DNA from 3 places in the Pseudoalteromonas piratica genome. Region 2 is predicted to be linked to each of the others. Evidence: predicted binding sites of a transcription regulator. Region 2 holds the regulator's gene; each other region holds the start of a gene.
The links. Region 2 encodes LexA, which represses DNA repair genes until DNA is damaged. Its sites were predicted from a motif close to TACTGTATNNNNATACAGTA; they were not measured.
Positions count from the first base shown of each region.

Region 1: the regulator LexA is predicted to act here: its motif matches at 3,179-3,198, upstream of OM33_RS08655 (LexA family protein).
Region 3: the regulator LexA is predicted to act here: its motif matches at 5,323-5,342, upstream of recN (DNA repair protein RecN).

Region 1 is NZ_CP009888.1:1,868,311-1,876,359, forward strand. Features, by position in the region: gene OM33_RS08630 (hypothetical protein) at 1-513, opposite strand, end outside; gene OM33_RS08635 (hypothetical protein) at 620-1,021, opposite strand; gene OM33_RS08640 (ribonuclease H-like domain-containing protein) at 1,145-1,579, opposite strand; gene OM33_RS22540 (hypothetical protein) at 1,952-2,098, shown strand; gene OM33_RS08645 (hypothetical protein) at 2,100-2,471, opposite strand; gene OM33_RS08650 (hypothetical protein) at 2,540-2,761, shown strand; gene OM33_RS08655 (LexA family protein) at 2,763-3,164, opposite strand; gene OM33_RS22545 (hypothetical protein) at 3,400-3,570, shown strand; gene OM33_RS22920 (hypothetical protein) at 3,703-3,837, shown strand; gene OM33_RS08660 (hypothetical protein) at 3,929-4,522, shown strand; gene OM33_RS08665 (hypothetical protein) at 4,506-4,868, shown strand; gene OM33_RS08670 (helix-turn-helix domain-containing protein) at 4,872-5,279, opposite strand; gene OM33_RS08675 (hypothetical protein) at 5,394-5,663, shown strand; gene OM33_RS08680 (hypothetical protein) at 5,794-6,951, opposite strand; gene OM33_RS08685 (response regulator transcription factor) at 6,938-7,609, opposite strand; gene OM33_RS08690 (amidohydrolase) at 7,737-8,049, shown strand, end outside.
Region 2 is NZ_CP009888.1:539,500-547,548, reverse strand. Features, by position in the region: gene OM33_RS02390 (EVE domain-containing protein) at 1-357, opposite strand, end outside; gene tesB (acyl-CoA thioesterase II) at 432-1,292, shown strand; gene plsB (glycerol-3-phosphate 1-O-acyltransferase PlsB) at 1,337-3,748, opposite strand; gene lexA (transcriptional repressor LexA) at 3,999-4,616, shown strand; gene coxB (cytochrome c oxidase subunit II) at 4,954-6,084, shown strand; gene ctaD (cytochrome c oxidase subunit I) at 6,084-7,658, shown strand; gene OM33_RS02360 (cytochrome c oxidase assembly protein) at 7,658-8,049, shown strand, end outside.
Region 3 is NZ_CP009888.1:1,975,630-1,983,678, forward strand. Features, by position in the region: gene gltB (glutamate synthase large subunit) at 1-2,125, shown strand, start outside; gene OM33_RS09240 (FAD-dependent oxidoreductase) at 2,136-3,551, shown strand; gene recN (DNA repair protein RecN) at 3,631-5,298, opposite strand; gene OM33_RS09250 (hypothetical protein) at 5,462-5,974, opposite strand; gene nadK (NAD(+) kinase) at 6,008-6,886, opposite strand; gene OM33_RS09260 (HrcA family transcriptional regulator) at 6,958-7,902, shown strand; gene grpE (nucleotide exchange factor GrpE) at 7,959-8,049, shown strand, end outside.

The DNA of each region.
Region 1 (8,049 bases), 1.3 Mb from region 2:
CTGTATTCTTAATCGTTCTTTATAAAATTTATAGTCTTTAATACCGATATCTGTTTTTATGTGTTTCTCGATTTCAAGGGTGTGTAATAGAATTTTTGCAGCCTTAATCCACTTAACTCTAGAATTATTTTTATCTTTTAACGTGTCGAATACGTCTTCAAAGCCAGATTTTACTAGCTCTAACTGAAACTCATCTCTTTTTATTTCTTCGGCACGGATAGATAGATCTAACTGTTGTTGGGATTTCAAAATTTGAGTACTTGTTTGGCGACTTCGGTAAAGCAAACCAAGCATTGCAGTAATACCGCCTAATATTTTGGTGAGCTCTATAGGAAAGTTGTACGTTTTTACTATGTCTTCCCAAGAATCGGGGTCATTAAAATCAACTATATAGCCAACGAAAAAATATTGCATAAGTGCAACAATTAGAGGTGCAAAAATCAAAACCCAAAAGGAGCCATAAAATAGGTTTTTGAAAATTAGGTCGTCACTATTAGTTTTATTTGAACTCATAAAATCCCTATTAATAGATTGTGACTAAAATTATTATTTTACATAAACAATTGGAAATACTGAATTATCTTATGGTTTCCTTTCAATGGATTAAGATTCTCAAGTTTTAGATTTCAGTACAAGTTCCACTATAAACCACATCAAACTCATGATGAAAAATGAAACTCTTTGTTGCTGATTTTAAATGCTCATTTATTACTAAATAACTGATTTTTTTATTAGGTCCATAGAGGGAAATTGACTTAAATGCGTTTTTTTCGCTACCAATGTCAAGAACGGTGATTTCTCTAGCTCGAGAATTATTAAATGTTTTACTAATAATGCTCCCTGTTTCTCGTTCAACAACAAAACTTCTTCCAAGCATTGGTGAAAAGAAGCCTTTTAGGTCTACTAATTTGGCTGAGCTATTATCCAGCTCTTTGCCATCAAGAATTTTGCAATTATATGCTGATGCGAATGTACTGCTCGAATAAGAAAGCAATAAACCTATAAAAGCTAAACGAATCAAGTTAATACTCCAGTTAAATTAACAAACTAAATTGATACTAATAAAATAAAGCATTAATAATCAATGCTATTAATAGGATTTCCTACAAGCAAGTGTGGTTCTGATGCATAAACTTTAATCGTCTTAACTTCTATATAAATGCTTCCACAGCATTAAAGTTTGGTAAACATCTTTTTCATTTGATCCTAAGTGAGTGTCAGGAAAAGTTACATCAGCACCAATTATTTCTTTGAAACATTTATCTAAACTACCTGCGAAACAATAATCCCAGCATTTATTCAGAATATCGGTGTGGGTACCTTTTGGGGAAAAAGGTATTTCACGTAACTCTATTGAAACTTTATTTACTTCTTTAATATCGTACTTCTTTCCATTAAAGGAAACTATTTCGGTTGCATTTTCAAGTAGCTCTATGGCTTCTAACCTGTTACTACCATAATAATGACGATAAACGGTTTCGTTTGTATCCATGATTCCTATAAGGTTTGTACCTACATCAAAAACTATTGATTTGTTCATCAGATTTTCATTGATTATGTTATTGAATGCATTTTGCATTTAGTCTTCTTTTTTCTCAACATATAGTAATTCCTTCAGTGTTTTAAAAAGAATTCCGTATTGGAAAAAATTAATTTAACTCTGGTAGTAAATCAAAAAAAAGCAATGCGCTACCGTATTCACATCTTTAAACCTTGAAGGACTTTTTATGAAAATAGAAAAAACCTTTTTTATAGAGTGGATTGAGCGCTTAGTCATGCTAATTGCTGCCATTCTTACAATTCTTAATTTTATGTTTGCTTGATACGTGGACTAAAACCCCTTTTTAAAGGAAAGGGGTTTTTTTGTTGGGTATTAAAAATGACTGTTTAATAGTTGTAGGGTCTATTAATAGAGCGCAATTAAATGAAAGAAAAATCAAATTTAGAATACATGATTTCAATAATTGAACATTTCAATATGATGAATATGTATTACGAACAACATGCGGAACTGAATCAGGGCGTCGAGACTTTAAAAGAAGTAATTGAAAAAGACTTACATGAGCTATACAAGCGAGCACTAGAAGAGTGCGAGTAATTTACTTATCTATAGTCCAAACATCTACGTTTAGGTTGTGAGCTTCAATTGCCTTATTTAATCTAGTCAAATAACGCTCCTTAGTTTTGGGATTTACAATTAAAACAATACCAGCTTTTTTTCCAGTCATTGCAGAGTAATACAATGACTGGCCGAGCGCTTCATGCCATTTCTTGCCCCAATCATATTCAATAGCGTGTGTATCGTTGAGGCAATCAATGCGAGTTTTATCTGGTAATCGATGTTCGATTTCACCTCGACAATAATGCTCAACATAGTCAGACTCTTTAGCGTTAGTTGGAATCGCAGATGCGCCACCTCTTGCAAGGAGTTCGCACGAGAAAACAGTTAATAAGGCTATTAATTTTTTCATTTTTAAAATCTTGTTTTGCTTTCAGTAAATTGAAATAATGAATTCAATCTAACACAAAGAAGCTGTAGATGAATAACATGATATTGCAAAGTGGTGGAATCGTACTAGTACCAAAGAAAGCAATAGGCACATTACCATTTGATCCACTTATAGCCAGCGGCGGTGGTGTTAAGACTTCTGCACTCGGTAACGACTTCGAAAATGGTTCAACTACCGATTACTCTGCTGTTCCTGTGTTCTTGATCGCAGCTTTGGTTATTGCTGCAATTATCAAGTTTCGTAAAAAGTAATTTAATAATTTAAGTACCGGTTAATTTTTCGATGAAGACGAATTGAGCTCACAACAACACCTTCAAGAACAAATTGATCCAAAGAGCCAATATTAGCCGGTTGGTATTCTTTATTAGCTGAGATTAATTGTCGTTTATTTAAATCTAATATCTTGCATGTAAATAAATTATTGTATTGGGCAACGATGACATCTCCGTGCTTGGCTTCAACACTCCGATCAACCACTAGTAGATCACCGTCAAAAATTCCAACGCCTTGCATTGAGTTACCGGTCGCAAGGCCGATAAATGTCGCATTCGGATTTTGAATGATGACCTCATCTATACCATTTTCTAATTCACAGTAATTTATACCATTGTCATCGAGTGGATCATCTGCTGTATATATTGGTGAAACGTTCATTCTAATCAAACTATAGCTGTATATATATACAGTTTAGCTTATTTCAAATATAAAATAAAAATTCCTTTACAAATCCAAAAATATCATTAAGTTCATGCTTTTTTTTGTTTATTTAGCCTCACTAATTATCTGTTTTAAATCATTTTTTAATGTTGACAAGGCTTCTTTTATCATTAAGTTCAAGCACAACTTAAAGACTGGTAGCCAGTCAGTGTTTATTTATTAAGAGGAAAATATGGATACGACTAAAATTCAATTATGTTCGGAAGTGCTTAATGATCATGCGAACTATATTGAGAAACATCTAGCTGAGGTTGCAGAGCAAAATCATACTCTGAACTTAATTATTCAAGATATGCAAAAGCAGATATCAATTATTTTCAAAGAGTCATACGGTGGAAATTAATAATAGGCGGCAAGCTTTTGCATAGATGTATTGTATTGATTGCCGTTTTTAAATGCTGAGGCCATAGAATACGTATGGCACATTTTTTGCTCTTTGCCTTTGAGTATTATTTAAATTAACAAAGGAATGAAAATGTTATCAGCATTATCTTTATTTTTCGCATCTTTATTTGTTCAACCTGCAGAGCTTCCAAGTGAAGAGATGCCGCAAATGAAAGTTATGAATGGTGGCGGTGGCGTTATCGTAAAAGACAAGAAAACAGACTAAAGTATTAATTTGAATATAAACCACGCAATTTGCGTGGTTTTTTTTGTCCTGTTTTTGTAATATTGCGAAAGGTTGATTTGAGGCGCAGTAAATGGATTTAGAGCAAATATCGCAAATTCTTAACGATATAGTTTATGTTCGACCTTCAAATAACTCTAACTGGTCAGCTCTTTTTATATCTTCATATATTTCAATTGCGTATATTTTTGCCTTCGTTACGTCTGTATTGTTAGCTATAAACAAATCTGAGTCATATAGTCGCTTTATTGTAGTTCGTGCGCTTTCAGCAAAATACATATTAACTGGCTTTTTGATGATGCTAATTCAACTCAATGCAAAAACAGATGCTCAAATAGATGCTTCACAACATATTTATCTAGCGTATGCGCTTATTGACTATGTAATATTACGTTATATTCAACGTGTTCATTTACTGACAAGTAAGTATTACAATAACATCTACTTTTATGCTGTTATTGGCCTATGGATCAACATATTAATTCAGCTAATTTTATGGCTAAAAATAGGTGTTTTCGATTTCGAGTATGAATTTGCTTGGTATAATTACACCTACAGTATTATTTCTAATTTAGTAACAGTTTCTATAATAGCGATAATCTTTTTTGATTACGCAGAAATGTTGTTTAGGCATGTAGTAAGGAAGTTAAATGCAAGCGCTAATTGAATGGTGGTTAGAACTGGACTCAATTTTTAAAGTTGTATGGTCCGCAATTCCTTTAGGAGGCTTACTGATTGTCTGGTTAATGATTCGAGACGTAAAAAACATGTTTAATCAAAACCAGCTTGCTCAACGTTCATTGGAAGCAACAAATGAAGCAATCCTTGCCGAACAAGCCAAATCAGCTAAAGATGCAAAATATCACGCACTAAAGTCTAGCCAAGCACAATATGATGTTGGTGTAATGACTGGCCAGATAAAAGAAAGAAATTGGTTTCTAGAAATGCTTAGTAGAGAGAAGCAGGAAAGGGCACTAGAGCAAACAAATATTGTTAAGTTTAAAAAGAAGTAGCGATTAAGCTACTTCTTCTTTTTGATTAACTCTTAATTCGATACATTCAGCAATAAGTTTTGCTGAACCTTCAAGTAATTCTTCATCGTGCATCACTAAGCTTTTTGGTAGCAAGCTAAAACGTGCTGCTTTTAGGATGCCAGAAATAACACCGAGCTCGATATCCTCTTTAGTAACTTCGTCAAATATTGTTGGACGAACACCATATAAAAGCCATTCAAGTGATACAGACTTTTCATTTTTAACATGATCAATAAGTTCTAGGCTTATTTGTTTTGAGCCATTCTTGAATCTAGAAATGGATTCTTCTGGGATATCAAAATATTTAGCCATTTCACGACTGAATCTAAAGTTATATAGAACTTTGATACGGTCAATTATATCGCTTTGATTTAATTTTGAATTATGCATTTGGTCGGTTCCTCATATCTAATTGCAATATAACAGGTTATTTGTGATAAAAACAATTTATTTATAAAGTTTGACAAATATAGCAAACTATTTAAGAATGTTTGCAGTTGAGAAATGATATACAATGCAGAGGTTAAGCATTTTATGGCCGAAAAGAGCAAAACGGAATTAGCCGAATCACTAGGTGATCATTTAAATTTATTGAAACTGCACCATAATCAAAGCGCAGAGCCAGATCATGCAGTGAATTCTATTTTCAGTGCTATGGATGAACTGATTCTCCAGGTCTATAAAGACTCTCTGAAAGAACCTTTTAAATTTGGGGTAAATTTGGGGGAAGATGAATCACCATTACGACCCAGTAAGACCTCACTCGAAACGTAATTACTGGGCTGTAGGGGTCTAAAAAGGTTTAAAAATCATATTAATAGGGTTCAAGTCCCTCCATCCGCACCATGATTTAAAACCCAAGCAAATGCTTGGGTTTTTTTATGTCTTTATTTTATCTACCAAACTATATACGTGTTATTTTTAAAGTGTAATAACACTCATTAGTTAGCTTATGTGCTGCTAACCCCGCTTTTGCCGATAGTGCATTTATTATAAAAGTGCCTACCCCAAAATTATTTTCGTTATTTGGTTTTGTGTTAATGCGATTACTAAAAGAGACGCTGTTTTTGCATACTGTAATTGATAAGTTACCTTCGCCATAAGTACGAAAATTTGAATCAATCTGTGCCATTAATAAGTTTAATTCGTCTTCGTTTAATGACACAAAGAAGGTGTCGGCTTTAATTTCTACTAAAAGTGAATCGCTGTACTTTTTCTGCCAATGATTTAAAAAGCTTATAAAGTCAGTGCTCGATAGATTTTCCTTATCCCCTGTTAGCCAAAGCCCTAAGATGGTATTTGCAAGTTTTACCGAGGTTTGCTGAGTTGTCTTAAGTTCAGCAACTTTTATAAGTACTTGCTCTGTCAAATCATCCATATGGTCAAATTGAGACAATTGGTGGCCCAGTAAAGTTAAAGGATGGCGGATTTCATGACTAAGAAAACTAGAGAAAGCTTTCTCTCTTGCTATTGCTTGTTGCTCATTTTCAAGTGCACTTAGCGTAACCGTTTTTACGCTATCTAACTCACTAAAGCGTAATTCCGTAGCTATGTCTCGAGTTTTAATGCTCTTTACAAACCGTGACAGTTGATTACGCACTTTAGATAAAACATGGGATAACCAAAAGGCGAATAAAAACAAACTACTCAAACATACATATAACAGCAATGGTCTAATATCAAATGATTCTCCCTTATCAAACTGATGCACAACATAGACTTTTTTGGCTGTTTCATGGGCTTGGTAAATCAGAAAATAACTATCATGTTTCTCGGTTTCAAAAAAATAAACGGTATTAACCTCTGATAAATTGTTTAATTGAGCGCGATTTGAAAGGGAAAAGTCTAAGAGTACGTCACTGACTTTGCGAGCTCCGCTGCTAATTTTTTGCTGGGTACTGATAAACTGTTCTGCATCCTCAAAAAGATAAAACTCAGCAGTATCGTCCAATGCAAACCAATAAAAAACTATTGATAAGGCTGCAAATAATAAACCAAAAACAATAAATGGAATGAGAATATTGCGATTAAGGTAAGCGGTTAAGGATTCAGTTGGTTTCACGAAGTACAACTCCTACGCCTTTAATTGTATGTAATAACGGCGTTTCTTGTTGATGGCTTATATTGTTCCTTAAGCGGCTAACGAGCGTCTTATACATATCTGGTGTCACATTATTATCGGGCCATAACTTTTCTAAAATGATTGCTTTACTTACCGGTGCTGGGTAGTGATTGATTAGCAGTGTAAGTAACTGCCATTGTTGTGGCGATAGGGTGATAACACGTTTACTTCGGGTAGCAATTCGTTGCTGTAAATCAATGGTCAGATCACCCAACACAAAAGGTTTAGACCTGATACTCGGTTTTTTAGCCTTAAGCAATTTAAGACGAATTGTTAACTCTGCCAGCTCAAAGGGTTTGGTTAAGTAATCGAGGGCACCAAGCGAAAAAGCCAAAAGTTTATTATCTAACGCAGCTTCGGCGGTTAAAAAGATGATAGGAGTATCAGGTTGTGCGGCTGTAAAATGTGTAGCGAGTACAAACCCAGTGCCATCAGGTAAACCGATATCTAAAACAATCGCATCATACTCTTGCTTGGAAGAAATCTCTTTGGCAGCGTGCACACTATCGGCAAAATCGACTTCAATACCTTCATTATTGAGAAAATCGATCGTGTTTGCAGCCAATGCTCTGTCGTCTTCAACAAACAAAATTAGCATTTATTTCCCACTTCATTCTATTTTTAAGGTTTCAATAAAGGGCAATCATAACTCGACTATTATTACTGCAGTTACCTTTTCGTTACCTTGTTAATTGTAAGCTATTTGATATCGGAGGCATCTAGTTATGAAGAGAAAAACGGTTATGACGTCAAATATTATTGCAATTGCTGCAGCATTGAGTGGCTGTGGAGGCGTATCTGAGTCACCTAATCAAGCAAGCACAGGGGCTGACTTAGTAGTAAACAACGCAACTATCTATACGGTTAATAACGTAGCACCCTTGGCACAAAGTATGGCGATTAAAAACGGTAAGATTATTTATGTAGGTGATAATGAATCAGTAAATGAATTTATTGGTGACAATACAGAAGTTAAAGATTTGGCTGGCAAGTTGGTATTACCTGGCTTGCATGATGTGCATATTCATCCACTTGAAT
Region 2 (8,049 bases):
TTGTTTATCGGATTTTAATGTGGAAAGCGCAATAATAGGCAGTTTTTCAACGAATTCTAACGTAACACTGATCCAGCGAGGGTTGTCAGGTGTCGATTTTGCATCAAAGTATTTCGATTGGTCATTAAATTGTGAAGGATCTGGAAATGCTGTTTTAATCACTTTTGCAATTCCCACAATTCCTGGTTCTTTGCAGCTTGAATGGTAAATAAATACAAGATCACCTAGCGCAACTTGATCACGTAGGAAGTTCCTCGCTTGGTAATTGCGTATACCATCCCAAATTTCTTCCTGTTTACGCTGTAAATCATCAATAGAAAATTCATCCGGTTCAGTTTTAAACAACCAATATTGCATTACCTATTCTCGCTAATGTTAAAGTAACCAGTGTTTGCTATTATAGCGTTACTAGCAAATTACGAAATAGTGTTATGAGTCAGGTACTAGACGATCTTTTAGCGTTACTTAAGTTAGAAAAAATTGAGCAAGGTTTATATCGAGGTCCAAGTCAGGATCTTGGATTTAAAGCGGTATTCGGAGGCCAAGTTATGGGCCAAGCCTTGTCAGCAGCAAAAGAAACAGTTGCGGAAGATAGACAAGTGCACTCGCTTCACTCTTATTTTTTAAGGCCTGGTGATGTCGCACATCCAATTGTTTATGATGTCGAAAATATTCGTGATGGTAGAAGTTTTAGTACCCGCAGGGTAAAAGCAATTCAGTTTGGCAAACCGATTTTTTACATGACAGCGTCATTTCAGGTGGAAGAAGAGGGCGTAACCCATCAGGCTGCCATGCCGAATGTACCTGGACCTGACAAATTACAATCGTCATTGGATGTTTATCGTGAACACAAAGAGCTTATCCCTGAGAAAATTCGTAATAAAATTATTTGTGATAAGCCAATTGAAATGCGTCCTGTGAACTTTCAAAACCCATTTAAACCGGTTGTGACATTACCCGAACGGTATGTATGGTTTAAAGCAAATGGTGATATGCCTGACGATCCGCGAGTACATAAGTATTTACTCGCATATGCATCAGACTTTGAGTTTTTACCAACGGCATTACAACCACATGGTTTGTCATTTTTACAACCGGATATGCAAGTAGCAACGATAGATCATGCAATGTATTTCCATCGTCCTTTCCGTTTAGACGATTGGATTTTGTATGCAGTAGATAGCCCATCAGCCAGCGGCGGAAGAGGATTAGTTCGAGGACAATTCTTCAATCAGCAGGGTGAATTGATTGCATCGACCATACAAGAAGGTGTGATTAGAAAGTATGCTTAAAAAAGGCGGTAAAAACCGCCTTTTTATTAAACTAGAGTTTTAATTTAACCTTCCAAAGCGCTTGCAATACTTGGTGGCAAGTACTTTAAAATAGTTTTGCTAAGCTCAATTGTTGTTTGATTACCAGAAATCAGACCTTTTTCGCAGTCATTAATCATTTCGTTATTTTTGAGTGTACTGATAAAACCTGAAAGAACTTTCTTATCAAAGAACTCAGGCGTATCGATACCAAACAATTGTGCAAGTTGCTGCGCAAAATCTTGACTCTGTTGCTCTAATTGATCCCTTGAAAGTCCCTCAGTGGCCAGTATGAGTTTTACTACGCTAGCATAGCGAATTAAGGTGCACTGAATAAATCGTGCTAATAAATTCAGTTGTGCTAACGATTTACTATTTGGGTTGGCAGAGATTGCGTCATTCTCAATAGTAATAAGTCCAATACCACTTAGTGCGTCAATTGTCTCATTTAAGTAATTTTCACAATAAGGTTGCATAAACCATTCTTGTTTAAAAAGCGGATAAATCAAAGCGACTTGTTGTATTAATTTATCGCGAGAAATCTGTTTTTGGCTGATTAAGATCGCGCTAATTAAACTCGGTACAGCAAATAAATGAAGTACATTATTGCGATAATAATTTAATAACACTTTTTGCGTGTCTTTGATGCGAATAACATCAACAGGGCTTTGTGTAATAGCCTCAAACTTATCTAGCTTCAACGCATGTTCTAATAATTGTTCAGCACTGTTTTCAGGTAGGCTAATGTCTTGGCTGTAGGGAGCAAGTTCAAGAAGCCTTAAATAGCTTGTCATTGATGCAACAAGCTCAGTTTTTGTCATGGCTTGCTTATCAGTATTAAGCAAAATACACGACATCAATGTGACAGCATTGATTGCTGCAGCATTATTGATGTTGACCATTACTGAATCTGCTAAATTGCCGACAATTGGTGTTAACCAATGAGGTTTTTCTGAAGCATTTATACTGTCACGCCAATCTGATTGGTGTTGTGTTAGGTATTGATTGATATTAATTGGTTCGCCAAAATTAACGTTACCTTTACCATAATTTTTTAGCTTCTTAAGAGACTTAAATACACCTAAAACAGATTCGTTTTTCTTTTTCTGACCAGCTAATTCACCTAAGTAAGTATTTACTTCCATGACGTGTTCATAACCAATGTATACAGGCACTATTGATATTGGGCGGTCAATACCACGTAAAATTGATTGCATTGTCATTGCCAGCATGCCGGTTTTGGGAGGGAGTAAACGACCTGTCCGGCTTCGCCCCCCTTCGGTATAAAACTTAACGGCATAGCCCTTAATAAATAATTGACTTAAATACTCACGGAATACTGAAGAGTAAAGTTTGTTTCCTTTAAATGAGCGACGTAAAAAGAATGCACCACATCGCCTGAAAATAGGTCCTGCCGGCCAAAAGCTTAAATTAATGCCTGCCGCAATATGAGGTGGCACATAACCTTGGTGGTAGATGACATAGGTTAACAATAAATAATCCATATGGCTGCGGTGACAAGGCATGTAGATTATTTCATGTCCTTTATCTGTAAGTTCTTGAATGCGCTCAGGGTTGTTTACTTCAATGCCATTGTAAAGCTTAGTCCAAAGCCAAGTAAGGATTCGCTCTAGGACGCCAATCATGGATTCATTGTAATTAGCTGCAATTTCATCAACCAGCTTTATCGCATTTTGGCGCGCTTCAGCGATCGAAATGTTTTTACTTTTTGCTTCTTCCTCAATTGCGGCTTTGACAGAAGCTGATGCAAGTAACCCTTGGTATAGTTGATCGCGTGAAGGTAGTTTGGGGCCAAGTGCAGCTAGCTTTTGACGTTTAAAATGCACACGTGCAACGCGAATGAGTTTATGCGGTAAATCGCTACTTTGTTTTTTACCTGTAAGTTCAGAAAGTTGTAATGGGCGGCTAAAGCGAATTAAATTGTCGCGACCAGATAGTAAAACAACAAAGAGTTTGCGTAACCAGCTCGGGGTTAGAGAGCTTGATAGAATGGTGCCGAGACCTGGCTTCTCTTTACCAGGATTACGTCCCCATAAAATGGTGACCGGTATAACCTGTAAGTCATCAACATCAGATTGTTTTAATGCATTAAAAATATTTTCACTGATTGACAGGGCTGGGCTTTCTTTTTTTACCGAACCGATCAAGGGTGAACGGTGATGAATAGGAATGTAACGTGGAACCTGATGCTCACCAATTTGTTGGTTGATTTGAGGGTCGGGCAGCCCTAACTTTTTACACGTTGTTTGTAACGCAGCAGCATCAGCAAAGGAATTTAATAAGGTGATGTAAACGGTTGGTTTATTTGCGTCGATACCAAGATTATCTAAAGGGTGTTCGGGTACAATTTTTGAGCGCACAAAAAGCTTATTCATAGCATTTGCGAACAACTGAATCACAGCACTAACCAAATTCATAAAACCAACCTAAAACAAAAAGGGGCGCTAGCATACCAGTTAACTTAAAAAGATTAAATAACTGGTCATGCCAGAAGAAAAATAAAGCAATCTGGCTAAAGTCCAATGTGCTATTTACTTTTAAATGCAACAAATTGCTTTGCGAAAACTAAATCTTAAGCATAGTGCTAAATATCAAAGAATTAAAAGTTGCGAAATAGCATTAACTGTATATACTCACAGTTATCTGTACTGTATGGAAAACCAGTGAATGAGACCATTAACTAAGCGCCAAGCGCAAATCCTAGAGCTTGTTAAAGTATTTATAAAAGATACCGGTATGCCGCCTACGCGTGCTGAAATAGCCTCTACATTAGGCTTTAAGAGCGCCAATGCTGCTGAAGAACACCTAAAAGCACTTGCGAAAAAAGGGGTCATCGAAATGGTACCTGGGGCAAGCCGTGGTATTCGTCTTGTTGAAGAAGAGGAACCGGAACAATTAGGTTTACCATTGGTTGGTCAAGTTGCAGCGGGCTCGCCTATTTTGGCGCATGAGCATATTGAAAGCCACTATCAAGTGGATCCAAGCTTATTTAATCCATGTGCTGACTTTTTGCTTAGAGTTAAAGGTGAGAGTATGAAAGATATCGGCATTATGGATGGCGATTTATTGGCAGTACACAGAACACCTGTGGCAAATAATGGGCAAGTTGTCGTCGCGCGTGTAGATGAAGATGTGACCGTTAAACGTTTCGAAAAAGCGGGTAAGCAAGTACTGTTGCACGCCGAGAATGAGGCTTTTGATACAATCAAAGTCGACTTAGAACATGATCACTTTAATATTGAAGGATTAGCCGTTGGCGTGATCCGCAATGCAGATTGGATGTAATGATACACCTAATTACTATGGCTAGAGGCTTTAACCACTAGCCATATAAACAAAGCAAACACTTCTTAACTTCATTTTTAGTTTCCTTCCCTTGCTTAAAAAAAAGCGCTAACCCATAGATTTATAAAAAATTTATCTTAAATTTGACTTGCGTAAAAATTAATCGTTTACTAGACCTTAGTAGTAACCTTTGTTTTCTTATAGCTGTGTGCGGGCTTTGAAAACAAAACATAATAAAGAAAATGGAGTGATGCTGTAGTGCGTCGTGTGATCTAATCACATTAACTTTCACTGACCATTTCCTAACAACATAATAATAATTAGCAAAGGAGCGAGCATGAGGTTAGTTAAGCTATCCTTATGGTTACTATTGAGCTTTCCTTTTTTAGCAGTTGGGACGAGTCAATATAACTTACCTGTTGGGGTGACGGACATCAGCCGTGATGTCTATGAGCTCCATATGACCATATTTTATATCTGTTGCGTAATTGGATTAGTCGTATTTGCCGTGATGTTTTGGGCAATTATCCATCACCGTAAATCTAAAGGGGCAGTACCAGCCCAATTCCATGAAAGTACAAAAGTTGAAATTTTGTGGACAGCAATTCCATTTGTCATTTTGATTGCGATGGCTGTGCCGGCAACCAAAACATTGATTGCAATGGAAGATACCACAAAAGCGGATTTGACCATCAAGGTTACAGGTTCGCAATGGAAGTGGCACTACGAATACCTTGACCACGATGTGTCATTTTATTCAGTACTTTCTACACCGCGTGAGCAAATTACCAATCAAGATGAAAAAACCGAAACTTATCTGTTAGATGTAGATAAGCCACTCATTATCCCGAAAGGAAAAAAAGTACGCTTCTTAATGACCTCTGATGATGTGATTCACTCTTGGTGGGTGCCAGAGTTTGCGGTTAAGAAAGACGCTAACCCGGGTTTTATTAATGAAGCATGGACACGAGTCAATGAGGCGGGTATTTATCGCGGACAGTGCGCTGAACTATGCGGCAAAGATCATGGTTTTATGCCTATTGTAGTCGAAGTTAAAGAGCCCAATGAATTTGAACAATGGCTCGCAAATGCGCAGCTAGAAAAGGCGCAGGCCGCTGCTGCAGAAAAAGCATCATTAAGCGTCACGCTTTCCGAAGATGAGTTAATGACACTTGGTGAGCAAGTCTATATGGCAAATTGTGCCGCTTGTCATCAACCATCAGGTATGGGGTTGCCAGGTGTATTCCCTGCTTTAAAGGATAGTCCAATTGCAGTCGGCGATATTAAAGCACACATCGACATTGTTGTGCATGGTAAGCCTGCTACGGCAATGCAAGGCTACAGTAAAATGCTGTCATTAAAAGAACTTGCTGCGGTAGTGACTTACGAGCGAAATGCTTGGGGTAACAACACGGGTGATCTCGTTCAACCCAGTGACATTCAAGAATCAATGGGAGAAGCACAATAATGACTACAATAGCTGAATCTCATCATCACCATCATGCCCCAACAGGCATTAAACGTTGGCTATTTACGACCAATCACAAAGATATTGGCACGCTTTATTTGTTATTCGCGTTGCTGATGTTTTTAACTGGCGGTGCAATGGCGTTAGTGATCCGCGCTGAACTATTTCAGCCAGGGTTACAATTTGTTGAACCTCACTTTTTTAACCAAATGACCACTGTGCATGGTTTAATTATGGTATTTGGTGCCGTAATGCCAGCATTTACAGGGCTTGCGAACTGGATGATTCCAATGATGATTGGTGCGCCAGATATGGCGCTACCAAGAATGAACAACTGGAGTTTTTGGATACTACCATTCGCATTTTTTATCTTATTAATGTCACTCTTTATGGAAGGCGGTGGTCCTGCATTTGGCTGGACTTTCTATGCACCATTATCAACGACATATAGTAATGACAATACAGCATTATTCGTTTTTGCAGTGCACATTATGGGGATTAGTTCGATTATGGGGGCCATTAATGTGGTGGTAACCATAGTTAATATGCGTGCTCCGGGTATGACCTACATGAAGTTGCCACTGTTTGTATGGACTTGGTTGATCACTGCATTTCTACTGATTGCTGTCATGCCAGTATTGGCTGGTGCAGTAACAATGGTACTGACGGATAAGTACTTTGGCACAGACTTTTTTAATGCAGCTGGTGGTGGTGACCCTGTTATGTTCCAGCATATCTTCTGGTTTTTTGGTCATCCAGAAGTTTACATCATGATCTTGCCTGCGTTTGGGGTGATCTCAACAATTATCCCTACGTTCTCGCGTAAAAAGTTATTTGGTTATGCTTCTATGGTTTACGCAACGGCTTCCATAGCATTTTTATCTTTCATTGTTTGGGCGCATCACATGTTTACTACAGGGATGCCATTAGCTGGTGAGCTGTTCTTTATGTATAGCACTATGCTGATATCTGTTCCTACTGGTGTAAAAGTATTTAACTGGGTTGCTACCATGTGGCGAGGTTCAATTAGCTTTGAAGTGCCGATGCTCTTTTCTATTGCCTTTATTGTGTTGTTCACTTTAGGTGGCTTTTCTGGCCTGATGCTGGCAATTACTCCAGTCGATTTTCAATACCATGATACCTATTTTGTTGTTGCACACTTCCATTATGTTTTAGTTACAGGGGCTGTGTTCTCAATTATGGCAGGTGCGTATTATTGGTTGCCGAAATGGACCGGAAACATGTATCACATTGGTCTTGCAAAGACGCACTTTTGGCTGTCGTTGATAAGCGTCAATATTCTTTTCTTCCCAATGCATTTTGTTGGGTTGGCCGGGATGCCTCGTCGTATTCCTGACTATGCGCTTCAATTTGCTGACTTTAATGCATTGATCAGTATCGGTGGCTTTGCATTTGGTTTATCGCAGTTGCTGTTTGTTGCTGTGGTATATAAATGTGCTAAAGGTGGCCAAAAAGTCCCTGCGAAAGTGTGGGATGGTGCTGAAGGTTTAGAGTGGGAGGTTGCATCACCGGCACCTTATCATACTTTTTCTGAGCCACCGGAAGTGAAGTAATGAATAACGTAAAGCTACTTAAAAAATTAATTTTAACCAGCCTATTAATGTTTGCATTTGCTTTTGCACTTGTGCCTCTTTATGACGTTTTTTGTGATATCACAGGATTGAATGGCAAGCCAAATATGGAGCAAGCACAGGCTAGTGCTAACAGTGATGAGTCTCGCAGTGTACGTGTCACGTTTATTACACATGCACAAGCAGGGGCGCCATTTAAGGTCAAGGCAAAGCGCTACAGTGTAGACGTAAGCCCCGGTGAAATGGAGCGCATAGAATTTATTGCGCAAAATTTATCAAGTAGCGACAAAATAATGCAAGCCGTGCCCTCGGTAGCGCCGGGTCGTGCGGCTAAATATTTACATAAAGTCTCTTGTTTTTGTTTCAACCAACA
Region 3 (8,049 bases), 1.4 Mb from region 2:
GCATGGTGGATTATTAAAATATGTACATAATGGTGAATACCATGCATATAACCCAGACGTTATTCAAACACTGCAAGTAGCGGTACGTTCGGGCAATTACCAAGACTACGAAAAATACGCAGATTTGGTAAATAATCGCCCTGTAACAAACATTCGTGATTTATTAAAACTCAAAACAGGTCAAACCGCGATTGATGTTAGCGAAGTTGAAGATGCGACTGAGTTATACAAACGTTTTGATTCTGCTGCTATGAGTATTGGTGCATTATCACCAGAAGCTCACGAAGCATTAGCCATCGCTATGAACCGCTTAGGTGGCTGTTCTAACTCGGGTGAAGGTGGTGAAGATGTAGCACGTTACGGTACTGAAAAGAACTCACGTATCAAGCAAGTTGCTTCAGGGCGCTTTGGGGTAACGCCACATTACCTTAAAAATGCCGATGTCATTCAAATTAAAGTAGCGCAAGGCGCAAAACCAGGTGAGGGTGGTCAGTTACCAGGTGAAAAAGTAACGCCATACATTGCTAAGCTGCGTTATTCGGTACCTGGCGTTACCTTAATTTCGCCACCGCCACATCACGATATTTATTCAATTGAAGATTTAGCTCAGCTAATTTTCGACTTAAAGCAAGTTAATCCAGACGCAATGATTTCGGTCAAACTGGTATCTGAGCCAGGTGTTGGTACGATTGCTACAGGTGTTGCCAAAGCGTACGCAGACCTAATTACAATTGCAGGCTATGATGGTGGTACAGGTGCATCACCATTAACGTCTGTTAAATATGCTGGTTGTCCTTGGGAGTTAGGCCTTGCTGAAACGCAACAAGCGCTGGTAGAGAATGGTTTAAGACACCGCATTCGTCTGCAAACAGATGGCGGTTTAAAAACGGGTTTAGACATCATTAAAGCAGCAATTCTAGGTGCAGAAAGCTTTGGCTTTGGCACGGGTCCAATGGTTGCGCTTGGTTGTAAATACTTACGAATTTGTCATTTAAATAACTGTGCAACCGGTGTTGCAACGCAAGACGAAACACTGCGTGCCAAGCATTATCATGGCTTACCAGAAATGGCGATGAACTACTTTAAGTTTATTGCACATGAAGCCCGTGAAATTATGGCAAGCCTAGGTGTTCGTAAACTAGTGGATTTAATTGGTCGTACCGATTTATTGGAAGTGCTTGAAGGCACAACCGCAAAACAAAGTAAGCTCGATCTTTCGCCTGTTATTGCAACACCAAATAACAAAAGTGGAGAAACGCTCTATTGTAGCGCTGCTAATACGTCCCATTATGAAGGTAAGCTAAACGAGCAGTTACTAGCACAAGCGAAAGAGGCAATTGATGGCAAAACATCTATCAAGCTTCGCGCTGCAATTCGTAATACTGATCGTTCAGTAGGTGCGTTGTTGTCTGGTTACATTGCGGATCAACATGGTAATCAGGGCCTAGCTGCCGATCCAATTATTATTGAGCTGCAGGGCACAGCAGGCCAATCGCTTGGTGTTTGGAATGCCGGTGGTTTAGAACTCCATATAACTGGTGATGCAAATGACTATGTTGGTAAAGGCATGGCGGGCGGTAAAATTTCACTGCGCCCACCAATTGGTTCATCGTTTAAATCTCATTTAGCAACCATTGCCGGTAATACCTGCTTATATGGTGCTACAGGAGGACGTTTATTTGCCGCAGGTCGCGCAGGTGAACGCTTTGCGGTACGTAACTCAGGTGCAATCGCAGTGGTTGAAGGCTTGGGCGATAATGGCTGTGAATATATGACAGGCGGTATTGTGTGTGTGCTAGGGGATACAGGCATTAACTTTGGTGCAGGTATGACAGGCGGTTTTGCTTACGTTCTTGATGAAAAAGGTGACTTTGATAAACGCATCAACACAGAGTTAGTCGAGCTAGTAGAACTTGAAGATCTTAATATTCACCATGAGCACTTACGCGGTTTAATTGGTGAACATTTAGAGGCAACACAGTCGAATCGTGCTGAAGAAATTCTCGCTGACTTTGAGCAATTTATTTGCAAGTTTAGGTTAGTTAAGCCTAAATCAAGCGATGTTCAAGGATTACTTGGTCACAGAGCACGCTCAAGTGCAGAACTTAGAATACAGGCGCAATAGGAGAAGTAGTATGTCGCAAAACGTATATCAATTTATCGATGTGCAACGTGTCGATCCGCGTAAAAAGCCTATTTCGTCACGTAAAAAGCAGTTCGTTGAAATTTATGAGCCATTTTCGGCTAAGCAAGTAGATTCGCAAGCAGATCGCTGTTTAGATTGCGGAAATCCATATTGTGAATGGAAATGCCCAGTGCATAACTACATTCCACAATGGTTGAAGTTAATTAAAGCGGGCAAAGTAATTGAAGCTGCTGAGTTATCTCATCGTACTAATAGCCTTCCCGAGGTGTGTGGTCGTGTTTGCCCGCAAGATAGACTGTGTGAAGGTGCATGTACGCTGAATGATGAGTTTGGTGCTGTGACCATTGGTAATATCGAAAAATATATTTCTGATACTGCTTTCGCAATGGGCTGGAAGCCTGATATGTCACATGTGGTTTGGAGTGACAAGAAAGTCGCGATTATTGGTGCAGGTCCTGCAGGGTTAGGTTGTGCTGATATTCTAGCGCGAAATGGTGTAAAACCTGTGGTATTTGATCGTCACCCAGAAATTGGTGGCTTACTGACTTTCGGTATTCCGTCATTTAAACTCGAAAAGTCAGTAATGGAAAATCGCCGCGAAATTTTTGAAGGTATGGGTGTTGAGTTTGTACTTAATACGGAAGTAGGCAAAGACATCGCACTTCAGTCGATTATAGATGAGTACGATGCTGTCTTTTTAGCCGTGGGCACCTATCAAAATATGCGTGCAGGTCTTGAAAATGAAGATGCTGATGGCGTGTATGATGCTTTACCGTTCTTAATTGCCAATACTAATTACCAAATGGGTTATGACAATAATTCTGATGCATACATTAATATGCAGGGTAAGCGTGTTGTTGTTCTGGGAGGGGGGGACACAGCGATGGACTGTGTGCGTACTTCAATTCGTCAAGACGCTAGCAATGTCGTATGTGCTTATCGTCGTGATGAAGCAAACATGCCTGGTTCTGTTCGTGAAGTAAAAAATGCCAAAGAAGAAGGCGTTGAGTTTCTGTTTAATGTGCAACCTAAGGGCGTAGTGCTCAATGACAGCGGTAAGGTGACTGGTGTTAAAATGGTTAAAACACAACTTGGTGAGGCGGATCAAAATGGTCGTCGTCGTGCTGAAGAGGTTGCTGGCTCAGAACATATCCTGCCAGCCGATGCTGTGATTATGGCGTTTGGTTTCCAACCGCATGCAATGCCTTGGCTCAGTGAGTTCGATGTTGAACTCGACAAATGGGGACGTATTGTTGCGCCAGAACAAGGTGCATTTACGCATCAAACATCTAACCCAAAAATCTTTGCTGGTGGTGATGCGGTTAGGGGCTCTGACTTAGTGGTTACCGCTATTTATGAAGGGCGAAATGCTGCAGAAGGTATCATGGATTATCTTGAGGTTTAATCTTCATCGATTCAATTTTATTTAGAACATAAAAAGGTGGGCATTGCCCACCTTTATCTTATTTGAAAATTGTTATCGCTTAGTGATATTGCGATAGCAACTCAGAGGCATTAGTGCGCGTAATATCACTGATATTTGTACCACCGAGTAAACGCGCAATTTCATCAATACGGCCTGAGTTATCAAGCACTGTCATGCGCGTATTTGTTTGTGTGCCATCGTCAGTTTTACTAACAAAAAATTGGTTATGACCACTTGATGCTACTTGCGGTAAGTGAGTGACACAAATAACTTGTGTACTTTTACCTAATTGACGAAGTAGTTTACCTACAGCTGAAGCGGTTGGTCCTGAAATACCCACGTCTACTTCATCAAAAATAAGCGTTGGTGTTGTCATCTTGTCAGCAATAATCACTTCAATGGCAAGGCTAATACGAGAAAGCTCACCGCCAGATGCTACTTTATGCAGTGGTTGTAAGCGTTGACCTGTATTGGCAGCAACCTGAAAATCAACTGTGTCAGACCCTTTACTACTGGTAACCGATTCTTGATGCTCTATGCAAATGGCAAATTTTGCATTTTCCATCGACAAACTGACAAGCGACTTGGTGACTTGCTCTGACAATGCCTTTGCCGCGGCTGAGCGACTTTCAGATAGTACGCTAGCACAAGCAAAATAATGCTCTTTTGCTCTGGCTATTTCAGCTTCTAACTCATTAAATCGCTCATCGTTTTGCTCTATATTTGCAAGGTTTTGTTGTAACTCGGCATGCAGGTTTGGCAATTCTTCAGGGGTAATATCATGTTTTCTAGCTAAATCAAGCGCACGTGATATACGCTCATCAAGTTCAGATAATTGGCTCGGATCCATTTCAACACTGTCTTGATAATGGCTTAATTCACGGGCGGCTTCTTCAAGCGTGATGCTTGCTTCAAAGAGTAAATCTGCAATAGGTGCAAGTTTCTTATCAAGGCTAGCAAGCTCTGCGATTTGGTTTGCGCTTGATTGCACCATAGAGTAAGCGTTGAAATTATCTTGTTGATAGATAATTTGTAACTCTTTTTGCGTGCCTTCTAGCAATGAATTTGCATTACTTAATAAGGTATGTTGCTGCTCAATTTCTTCATACTCGCCAGTTGCTAGGGCAAATTCGTCTAATTCAGCAACCTGGTACTCAAGCAGTTGTTTTTCAGCTGCAGCCTGTTGTAGCGTTTGAGCTAACTGTTTTTGCTCTCGCTCAAGCGATTGTAATTGGTTGTACGATGTTTTAACTTCGTTTAAAAGCTCAGTGTGATCGGCAAAGCTATCGACTACTGAAAGTTGATAGTTTGCTTTATTTAGCTGTTGATGCGCATGTTGACCGTGAATTGAAATCAATAAATTGCCAAGCGTTTTTAATTGACCGGCAGGAACCATAACCCCATTTATAAATGCTTTGCTGCGGCCATTGGCTGCAACGACACGACGAATTACGCATTCGGTGTTATCGCCAAGTTCGTGCTCATTTATAAAATGTTTTGCCGCAGGCAAGTTTTGAATATCAAATACTGCCGATACTTGCGCTTTATCTGCGCCTTCTCTAACCATTGAGGCTTCTGCACGCTCGCCCAAACATAGAGAAAGTGCATCAATCGCAATAGATTTACCCGCACCAGTTTCACCCGTAATAGTGGTCATGCCTGATTGCCACTCGATATCAAGGTGTTCAACAATTGCAAAATTAGTTACTTGTAATGACGTTAACATAACTGATTATCCATACAGTACATTAACTGTTAATTTATACAGTAATTAAAAAATAGGCAAGTTAAAAATTACGATTATTTACACTTGAGGATATTAAATTTATTGGTCAAATAATTAATTGGGGATATGAGAGGTGCTAAAGCGCGTTTAACACCTCTATACGTTAAGCTTCGATTTCTAATTCAGCTTCTGGTTGTTCCTGAATATGTGATTGAGTAGTTATCACTTGCTGGCTTAACGAAGGTAATTGGTGAATATAAAAATCACTATTAAACTGGTGCCCTGAACTCGGTAATTGCTCGGTAAAAGAATAAATTTGCTTGGTCAGTTGGCTTTTATCCTCAGCGATATCAAATTTACTGAGTTCAATTTCTAGCAAATCAGTTAATTGACCAATAATTTTTTCGTAGTGGCAAATGTTTTCATCATTTTTGCTTTGCATCACAAAAAAATTATTATTGATTTGTGACAAACTGCTTAAATCTTTTGGTTTTATGATGCGCATTTTTCCGTATTTTTGTACCACTTGCTGGTAGCGATTGCTTACTTCTTCAATGCGTTCATTTTGTTGTTGTTTAACAAGCGCAATGGCTTTTTTGCGGTTATTATCGATTATCAAATAGGTCGTCAATAATACAATTAGTAAAACGGTGGCTAAAAATACTACAAACCCCACTTTCTTGTTCCTTATTTCGTTATTTTTTAATTATTAATATAAACGGCTGCCCCAGTTTAACTTCTGGCGCAACACATTGTAATACGAATATTTGCTTGGATGCACGAGTCTAAGCTGCTGTTCGCTTCGCTTTATTACAATTTCATCACCTGCAAGCACAGCTAACACCACATGACTATCGCAACTTACCTGCAGGTCAACATCATTTGCAGGACTCAGTACTAATTTCACTTCACTATTTGCATCGACCACCAGTGGACGGCTAGTGAGGGTATGCGGAAACATAGGTACCAAAGAAATGGCATTTAATTTTGGATTGAGAATTGGGCCACCGCCAGAGAGGCTGTAAGCTGTTGAGCCTGTTGGGGTAGACACAATCAGACCATCTGATTTTTGCGAAAAGACAAACTCGCGATCAATGAATGCTTCAAATTCAATCATATGAGCGACTTTGTTAGCATGAAGCACAGCTTCATTTACTGCTGTATTTGAGCTTTTAAGCTTTTCGTGGCGGTAAATTTCAACTTCTAATAAAAAGCGCTTTTCTTCGCTGAACTTGCCAGCTAATACTTGTTCAAGCTCTCGTTCAAAATTATCTGGATCAAGGTCGGTTAAAAAGCCTAAGTTACCGCGGTTAACGCCAATAACAGCAATATCAAACCGGGCGAGCACTCTTGCCGCACCCAGCATATTACCATCTCCGCCTACTACGATGGCTAAGTCACAATTACGACCAATCTCGACAAGGGAAGCACTGAACTCTTCACTGACTATTGGTTCGGCAACACGGCTTTCAACATAAACTTGGTAACCTAATGCAGTTAAAAAGGTATGTAATTTGGCAAGCGTAATAGCCGCACCTTGATGATTCGGTTTGCCTATCAATCCAATATTATTAAATACTTGTGCCATAAAATCGTCACTGTTAAAGTCTTGCCTACAGTATATCTTGATTTTTAATCATCAGGCCATAAATAATAATTATGAAATTAAGTGCCCGTGATCAACTCATCTTTTCTGCAGTGATGGACCTCTATTGCAATGGTCAAGGTACCCCCGTTGCTTCTAGTCATGTAGTTAAGCAGAAGCAAATTAACATCTGTAGTGCGACTGTGCGAAATGCGATGGCGCGTATGGAAAAATCAGGCCTGTTATATGCACCACATACGTCATCAGGACGGGTGCCAACTGAACTTGGCTTTAGATATTGGTTTGAAGAGTTCTTTCAGCTTTCAAATATAGCTGATTATTGGCAACCTTCGGCACAACAACTCACCGAGTTTTCTCATCGTTTAAGCCAACACTTTCAAGTCTGTGTGTTGGTGAGTTTACCCGAGGCAATGCAACAGCATATTTATCGCGCTGAAGTGCTGGATTTTAGTGTTGAAAACTGGCTTATTCTGCTTTTCGACAAAGAAGGAAACAGCCAAAATATTCAAATTACCAAACCATTTGAAGCAAACGATTCGCTTAGGAATCAATTTAACGCATGGCTCAATACGGTTTTTGCGGGACATAACCTTGCTGAAGGATTGCGTCGAATGGCTGCGATGCGACAAAGTGCACCGATGTTCTGCCATGGCTCTCTTGGAATGTGGATTAAAGCGCTTGCGGCGCAATTGAATGTTGATAATAGTATTGTGATTGGTAGCCACCATTTATATGGTGCGCTTACTAATCAGCAGCTAAACCAAATTGGTGCGCCATTTTTAGACTTTGTTGAAGAAAAACTAGCGATGAAAATGGGGATGTCAGTTATGTACCATGAAAAATTTCCATTCGATGCGTTGCAAGATTATCTATTATTAAGTGTTCCTTATTTCTCTCAGGAAATATATCAAGGACGCTTGTGTGTGGTTTGTCCCAAATCGGCGAAAATTGAATCAATTATCAATGAAATATCGATTAATTGCGCAATTAGCTCTTGAAAGGCATTTTTCAATCCCCATAATTAGCAACAGTTGTAAGATTTCGGAGAGTATCAATGTCTGAGCAAAATAATCAGCCAGAGCAAGAAGTAGAAGCACAGGAAAACCTTGACCAAGTTGCTGAAGAACTTCAAGGAAGTGAAGAGT